One region of the Streptomyces sp. NPDC058279 genome, then DNA from elsewhere that is predicted to be linked to it. Evidence: riboswitches for the same ligand, from Rfam matches in the RefSeq annotation. Region 1 holds a riboswitch; the other holds the start of a gene.
What was found. A riboswitch is a leader RNA that binds a small molecule or an ion and turns the genes downstream of it on or off. The one in region 1 is predicted to bind S-adenosylmethionine.

Region 1 (4,027 bases):
CGCGCGGCCGCCCCATCGCCCGGGCCGAGTACCGGCCCCCGGCGAGCCCGCTTACGCCACCGACGCCCGAGCACCGGCCGGGCTCGCGCGCCACACCCACACGGCCACCGCGACGCATGCGGCCACCCAATCGGGCCGAGTACCGGCGCCCCCGGCGCGAGCACCGGCTGAGGGCGCGGGCCTCGCCCAGGGTGCCCGCGCGTTTCCCGAGCGTGCGACCACCCGGCCGCCAGGCCGAGTACCCCCCGCACCAGCCCGCCCTCGAACCACCGCCCCACCGACGCCGGACGGAGTTCGGCGCAGCGGCGCGAAGCCGGGGAGGCCCGCCAGGGCCGAGCCGCGCGAGGGGCGCGTCAGGAAACTGCGGGGCGCGTCAGGAAACCGGCACGCAGCGGCCTTCTTCCGTGCGGTAGTTCCACTTCGCGCCGTCCGCGACCAGCTCCCGCACCGCGCGGACGAAGCGGTCCACGTGCTCGTCGGGGGTGCCGGCGCCGAAGCTGACGCGGATCGCGTTGAGCGACCGCTCCCCCGGCGCCGCCTCCGGCGCTCCGCATTCGCCCTGGGCCTGCGGCTCGCTGCCCAGCAGCGTCCGCACCAGCGGGTGGGCGCAGAAAAGGCCGTCGCGGACGCCGATCCCGTACTCGGCGGACAGCGCGGCGGCGAAGTGGGAGCTGTTCCAGCCGTCCACCACGAACGAGATGACGCCGACCCGCGGCGCCTCGTCCCCGAACAGGGAAAGCACCCGGACCTCCGGGACCTCCGCCAGACCCTCGCGGACCTTCGCGATCAGCTGCCGCTCCCGGGCGACGAGGCCCTCGAAGCCCGCCTCCGTCAGCGCCCGGCAGGCGGAGGCGATGGAGTAGACGCCGATGACGTTCGGGGAGCCGGCCTCGTGGCGGGCGGCGGTGGTGTGCCACTCGACGTCCACGCCGCCGTCCTCGCGCCGGGCCACCTTCCGCGAGGCGCCGCCGCCGGCCAGGTACGGCTCCGCCTCCTGGAGCCAGTCGGCCCGCCCCGCCAGCACGCCCGAGCCGAACGGCGCGTACAACTTGTGCCCGGAGAAGGCGACCCAGTCCACGTCCAGTTCTCTCACCGAGACGGGGTGGTGCGGCGCCAGTTGGGCGGCGTCCAGCACGATCCGCGCGCCGTGGGCGTGCGCCGCCGCGGCGAGTTCCCGCACCGGCCACAGTTCACCCGTGACGTTGGACGCGCCGGTGACGCACACCAGCGCCGGGCCGTAGGGGTCCCGTCCGGCCAGCGCCCGCTCCAACGTGGCGACCGCCTCGTCGGGGGTGCGCGGCGCGTTGAGGTAGGTGACCCGCGCGTTGCCCCAGGGCAGCAGCGAGGCGTGGTGCTCGGTCTCGAAGACGAACACCCGGCAGTCCGCGGGGAGCGCGGCGGCGAGCAGGTTCAGCGAGTCGGTCGTGGACCGGGTGAAGATCACCTGGTCGGCGGGGCGGCAGTCCAGGAACTCCGCGACCGTGACCCGGCTCTGCTCGAACAGGTCGGTGGAGAGCTGCGAGAGGTACCCGGCGCCGCGGTGCACGCTGCCGTAGTACGGGGCGTACGCGGCCACGTCGTCCCACACCCGCTGGAGCGCCGGCGCGCTGGCCGCGTAGTCGAGGGCCGCGTAGCTGACCTCGCCGCCGGTGACGAGCGGGACGGTGACGTCCCGACCGAGGACGGGCAGCGGCTCGACACACGCGGTGTCGGCGCACACCGCGTCGACGGAAGCGTGCTCGGCGGAAGCGTGCTCGGCGGTGGCGTTCAGGGATGCGGACATGGCGGTATCTCCCGGCAGGCAGGGCGGAATGGCTTCGGTGTCTGCCCGTACGCGGGTACGGCTCGGCGACCGACCGGGGTACGGGGATGCCTCGGGGTCCGGGTACGCGGAAGCGGCCCTGTTCCGAGGGGTGAAGAAGGGGCGGAGACGCCCTATCGCATTCGCTTGCTCACGGAAAACGCTCCTCGAGGACCAGGATCCCTGGTGTCGAGGGATCCGCGCTTGCCGTAGACCTCACTGCCTACGGCCTGGTCATCACCCGGGGCACCCCGCCACGGAAGGAGGGTTGCCGGACAGCGAGCCGGGGCCAAAACGCTGTCACTCGTGACCTGGTCAGCATCCTGCCACAAGATCCCCCACGCGCAAGACCCCGGTCCGCATGCTGGACCGGGGTCGGTTCTTTCACGCCGTTCTCGCGTCGCCGGGCCGCAGCGGCCTCCGGCCGCCGTACCCGGGCCCGGATGAGCCCCGCGCACCCGCCCGGCCAGGGCCTACGCACCGCCCGGCCACGGACTACGCGTTGCTCGCCGCCACCCAGCGCTCCAGCGCCGCCCGGGCCGCGCCCGAGTCGATGGCCTCGGCCGCACGGGCGATGCCCGTCGCGATCTGCTCCTCCAGGGAGCCGCTGCCCGGGTCGAGCGCCACGAGGGCGGCCGCCGAGTTCAGCAGCACCGCGTCCCGCACGGGCCCCGTCTCGCCCGCCAGCAGCCTGCGCGCCACATCGGCGTTGTACGAGGCGTCCTCGCCCCGCAGCGCCGACACGTCCACGAGGTCGATGCCGACGTCACGCGGGTCGAAGGGCTGCTCCGTCACCGCGCCGTCGCGCACCCACCACACCCGGGAGGTGGCCGTCGTCGTCAGTTCGTCGAGGCCGTCGTCGCCGCGGAAGACCAGGGCCGAGGAGCCGCGTTCGGCGAGCACGCCCGCCACGATGGGGGCCACCCGGGCGTCCGCCACACCGGTCGCCTGCGCCCTGACCCGCGCCGGATTGGTCAGCGGGCCAAGGAAGTTGAAGGTGGTGCGGATGCCCAGTTCCTTGCGGGCCGCGGCCACGTGCCGCAGCGCGGGGTGGAACTTCACCGCGAAGCAGAAGGTGACACCGGCCTGTTCCGCGACCTCCACCACCCGCGCCGGGCTGAGGTCGAGGTTGACGCCGAGCTTCTCCAGGACGTCGGAGGCCCCGCTCGCGGAGGAGGCGGCCCGGTTGCCGTGCTTGACGACCTTGGCGCCCGTACCGGCCACCACGATCGCGGACATCGTGGAGATGTTCACCGTTTTGGCCCCGTCGCCGCCGGTGCCGACGATGTCCACGGTGCGGCCCGGGACCTCGATCAGGTTGGCATGGGCGTACATGGCCCGCACCAGGCCGTTGATCTCGGCGACCGTCTCCCCCTTGGCCCGCAGGGCGACCGCGAAGCCGGCGATCTGGGCGTCGGTGGCTTCCCCGCGCATGATCCGGTCCATGGCCCAGGCCGTGTCGTCGGCGCTCAGGTCCCGGCCGGTCAGCAGGGCGTCGAGTACGCCCGGCCATCCGCGGGCCGCCACGCTGTCGCCGCCTGCCGGGGTCGCAACGTTCATGGTCCGCTCCTGCGCTAGTGGGCCGCCCCGTAAATCGCCGCCCACGTCGAATGGGAAGGCCCTCAGCCTATCCAGCGGGGGCGGACGGCGAAGAGCCCCGTCCAGACCCTGGACGGGGCTCTCACCGTGGCGACACCGGGATTGACCTGAATCAATCCCTCAAGCGGTCATGCGGGGATCAGTGGTGGCCGTGGCCGCTCTGGATCTCCTTGTACTCCTCCACCGTGGGCTTCGGAATCTGGTTGTTCTCCGCGTAGAAGCCCTTGCTCAGCTTCGCGCGGAGCTTCTGCGTGGCCTTGGGCTTGCGCTCCACGCCGTTCTCGTCCACCGTCGGGCCGAGTTCGACCGGCCGGTACTGCTCGTGCGAGGTGAGCGTGTGCAGCTTGGCCTGCGGCAGCGGCTCGTGGATCTCGACGAACTCACCGTGCGGGAGCCGCTTGATGATGCCGGTCTCGCGACCGTGCAGCACCTTGTCGTGGTCCCGACGCTGGAGGCCGAGGCAGATCCGCTTGGCGGCGATGAAGGCCAGGACCGGGACGACGAAGAAGCCGATCCGGACGAACCAGGTGATGTTGTTGATCGAGAGGTGGAAGTACTGCGCGAACATGTCGTTTCCACCGCCGATCAGCAGGACGATGTACTCCGCGATCCAGGCGACACCGAAGG
Region 2 (4,027 bases), on a different contig from region 1:
CGGTCGCCCTCCGACAGCGCCGCGCAGATCCACACCGCGTCCGGCTGCTCCGCGAGCGCCGCGGAGAGTCCGGAGACCAGACCGCCCCCGCCGCGCCGGGCGCCGAGGGTGCCGTCGGGGGCGTGGGCGTACGAGAGGGGGCCGCGGTTCGCGGCGACGAGTACCTGGGAAGCCATGCCGCGAACCTAACCCCGGCGCAGGCGCCTCAAACCCGTCGCCACGCCACTGCGCGTCACACGCCGAGCCGCGCCGCGTCCCGCCGCGCCGCGTCCCGCCGCGCCCCGCGACGCCGCGTCAGGCCACGCGACGGACCGCGTACTCCTCGACCTCCAGCATCGGCGGCCGTTCCTCGGTGTCCACGGCGTGCGTGCGCGGCACGAAGCCCTCCGGGCCCCGCTCGAACTGGGTCAGCGCGGGGCGGACCAGGTGCCCGCGCGAGAGCCGCAGCTGCGCCGTGCGGTAGATCGCCGCGGCCATCCGGCCGAGCGCCTGCCCGTCCTGGTGGCGGTGCAGCCGTACGCCGACGTCGACCTGCGCCAGCGCGTCCAGTCCGACCGTGTGCAGCGCGTCGACCAGCAGCCCCAGCTCCACGCCGTAGCCGACCGGGAAGGGGAGACGTTCCAGCAGGGAGCGCCGTACGGCGTACTCGCCGCCCAGCGGCTGGACGAAGCCGGCCAGCTGTGGCCAGTGCAGGTTCAGCAGGGGCCGGGCCACCAGCTCGGTGACGCGGCCGCCCTGTCCGGGCGCGTCGCCGAGCGGCCGGTCGTACATCGCCTTGACGAAGTGCACGTCCGGCTCGGTCAGCAGCGGCCCGAGGATGCCGGACACGAAGACGGAGGAGAAGTCCCGCAGGTCGGCGTCCACGAAGCAGACGATGTCGCCGGTGGTCGCGAGCAGCGAGCGCCACAGCACCTCGCCCTTGCCGGGCACCGCCGGGAGCCGCGGCAGGATCTCGTCGCGGTGCACCACCCGCGCGCCGGCCTTCGCGGCGACCTCGGCCGTACGGTCGCCCGACCCGGAATCGACCACGACCAGCTCGTCCACCAAGGGGACCGGCAGCCCCTCGATCAGATCGCGGCGGATCACCTCGACGATCGCGCCGACCGTGGCCTCCTCGTCGAGCGCGGGCAGCACCACGCTGACCGTCGCTCCCGACGCGCGCTTGCGGTCGAGCAGCTGGTCGAGCGGTCGGTCGGCGGCGGACCAGGAGCGGTCGGCCAGCCAGCGCTCCACCTCTTCCAGCACTTGGGGACTCCAGGGGATCGGTGACGGGACGGTGATCGGGCGGGTGGATCGGCAGGCGGTTTTCGGGCGAAATGTGATCCATCTCGCCGTTCGGACAGCTGTCTCAACCACCCGGGCCTTCGGTTACAGTCTTGAACAACGCGAAGGACCACGGCATGCCGGGGTCCTCGTGCACAAACGCCCGGACGCGCCATAGAGCGCGCGGCCCGGTGCCATACCGCTCATCCAGAGGGGCAGAGGGACACGGCCCGTTGAAGCCCCGGCAACCCTCCAGTCGGTTCTCGCGATCGCTCATCACGGCGACGTCAGCGAGGTCCCCGGCTAGGGAAGGTGCCAATTCCGTCTCATGGCGAAGTGCGCCATGGGGAAGATGAGGAGAAAGGGCCTCGCCATCATGGCTGCACAGACTGTCGCCACCTCTGCCGAATCCACCGGCACCTCTGTCGATCTCGGACCCGCCACCGGCCTTTCGTGTCGTGAGTGCGGTACCCGCTTCGAGCTCGGCCCGATCTTCGCCTGCGTCGAGTGTTTCGGACCGCTGGAAGTCGCCTACGACCTGCCCGCCGGTGACCCCGAGGCCCTGCGCGCCGCGATCGAGGCCGGTCCCGACAACATCTGGCGGTACGCCCCGCTGCTGCCCGTCCCCGCGGACGTGGCCGCCAAGCCGAACCTGAACCCGGGCTTCACGAAGCTCGTGGACGCGGCCAACCTGGCCAAGGAGCTCGGCGTCACCGGCAAGCTCTACGTCAAGGACGACTCCGGCAACCCGACGCACTCCTTCAAGGACCGTGTCGTGGCCATCGCCGTCGAGGCCGCCCGCGCCTTCGGCTACACCACCCTCTCCTGCTCCTCCACGGGCAACCTGGCCGGCGCCGTCGGCGCCGCGGCCGCCCGCGCCGGCTTCCGGTCCTGCGTGTTCATCCCGCACGACCTGGAGCAGGGCAAGGTCGTGATGGCCGGTGTCTACGGTGGCGACCTCGTCGGCATCGAGGGCAACTACGACGACGTCAACCGCTTCTGCTCCGAGCTCATCGGCGACCCGCTGGGCGAGGGCTGGGGCTTCGTCAACGTCAACCTGCGTCCGTACTACGGCGAGGGTTCCAAGACGCTCGCGTACGAGATCTGCGAGCAGCTCGGCTGGCGGCTGCCGGACCAGATCGTGATCCCCATCGCGTCCGGCTCGCAGCTGACGAAGATCGACAAGGGGCTCCAGGAGCTGATCAAGCTCGGCCTGGTCGAGGACAAGCCGTACAAGATCTTCGGCGCGCAGGCCGAGGGCTGCTCGCCCGTGTCGACCGCCTTCAAGGCCGGTCACGACGTGGTGCGCCCGCAGAAGCCGAACACGATCGCCAAGTCGCTGGCGATCGGCAACCCGGCGGACGGCCCGTACGTCCTGGACATCGCGCGCCGCACCGGCGGTTACGTCGAGGACGTCAACGACGAGCAGGTCGTCGAGGCCATCAAGATCCTCGCGCGGGCCGAGGGCATCTTCGCCGAGACCGCCGGCGGTGTGACCGTCGGCGTGACGAAGAAGCTCATCGAGAACGGGCAGCTCGACCCCTCGCTGACCACGGTCGTCCTCAACACCGGTGACGGCCTCAAGACCCTGGAGGCGGTGGCCTCGGACAGCGGCCAGACCGCCACCATCCGCCCCAGCCTGGACGCGTTCCGCGCCGCCGGCCTGGCCTGAGGCCCGACCCACCCCCCTGTTCCCGGAAAGGCAGTAGCGCCATGAGCGTCAACGTCCGCATCCCCACCATCCTGCGCACCTACACCGGCGGCCAGGCCGAGGTCCCCGCCGAGGGCACGACCCTCTCCGAGGTCATCGAGTCCCTGGAGAAGAACCACCCGGGCATCTCCGCCCGCGTCCTGGACGACCAGGGCAAGCTGCGCCGCTTCGTGAACGTCTACGTCAACGACGACGACGTGCGCTTCGAGGGCGGCCTGCAGACGGCGACGCCGGACGGCGCGGGAGTCTCGATCATCCCCGCCGTGGCGGGCGGCTGCTGACCACCGGACCGGCGATACCAGACGTCACAGAATTGCCCCCTCCGCTAAAAGCGGAGGGGGCAATTCTGGTTGATTGGGCGCGGTAGGGTTGGGGAAGTCCCCTCCGCTGTTCTTGCCCGCCGCATATGAGCGGGCCACCGGATGGTTGACATTGAGTCAACATGCGAGCCTGGTATGGGCCTTTGGTGCCGGATGTCGGGCCCGAGTTGCCCGGGAATATGCCTAAATTTCGCTTGATTTCCCCATTCCTTCTTGTCCGGAATTCTCGTCGGAATGACCTGTTGCAGACAGCACCGGTGCGGATACATTCAGCCGCGGTCGAGGCGTTCCGGCGCAAGTTCTGACCCGGGTCCGCGAAGTGCGGTCCTGCGCAAGGGCCAGTAATAGGGGAGTTAGGCATGGCTCAGGGCACCGTCAAGTGGTTCAACGCGGAGAAGGGCTACGGCTTCATCGCGGTCGACGGTGGTGCGGATGTGTTCGTCCACTACAGCGCCATCCAGATGGACGGGTACCGCACCCTTGAAGAGGGTCAGCGGGTCGAGTTCGAGATCTCGCAGGGCCAGAAGGGTCCTCAGGCGGACATGGTCAAGCTCGCACTCGGCTGACCCGGCGCGATCGACCACCGACGCAACAGGTCTCAGGACCACACACGCACGAGGGGCCCACATCCCGGACACGGGATGTGGGCCCCTCGTGCGTCCCCGACCGGGGACTTCGCCCGGCGTTGCCCGAAGCCGCTTGCACTCGACGGGGTCGAGTGCTAATCATTGGC

Region 2: it holds a riboswitch for S-adenosylmethionine, as region 1 does, so the genes downstream of both, thrC (threonine synthase) here and ACFVXJ_RS05435 (aminotransferase class V-fold PLP-dependent enzyme) in region 1, are expected to answer to the same signal.

The regions. Positions count from the first base shown of each region.
Region 1 is NZ_JBHVYA010000002.1:148,850-152,876, forward strand. Features, by position in the region: gene ACFVXJ_RS05435 (aminotransferase class V-fold PLP-dependent enzyme) at 374-1,783, opposite strand; SAM riboswitch class IV at 1,997-2,113, opposite strand; gene trpD (anthranilate phosphoribosyltransferase) at 2,297-3,361, opposite strand; gene ACFVXJ_RS05445 (cytochrome bc complex cytochrome b subunit) at 3,540-4,027, opposite strand, start outside.
Region 2 is NZ_JBHVYA010000010.1:123,623-127,649, forward strand. Features, by position in the region: gene ACFVXJ_RS20525 (trehalose-6-phosphate synthase) at 1-176, opposite strand, end outside; gene ACFVXJ_RS20530 (glucosyl-3-phosphoglycerate synthase) at 295-1,245, opposite strand; SAM riboswitch class I at 1,464-1,622, shown strand; gene thrC (threonine synthase) at 1,640-2,935, shown strand; gene ACFVXJ_RS20540 (MoaD/ThiS family protein) at 2,977-3,255, shown strand; gene ACFVXJ_RS20545 (cold-shock protein) at 3,654-3,860, shown strand.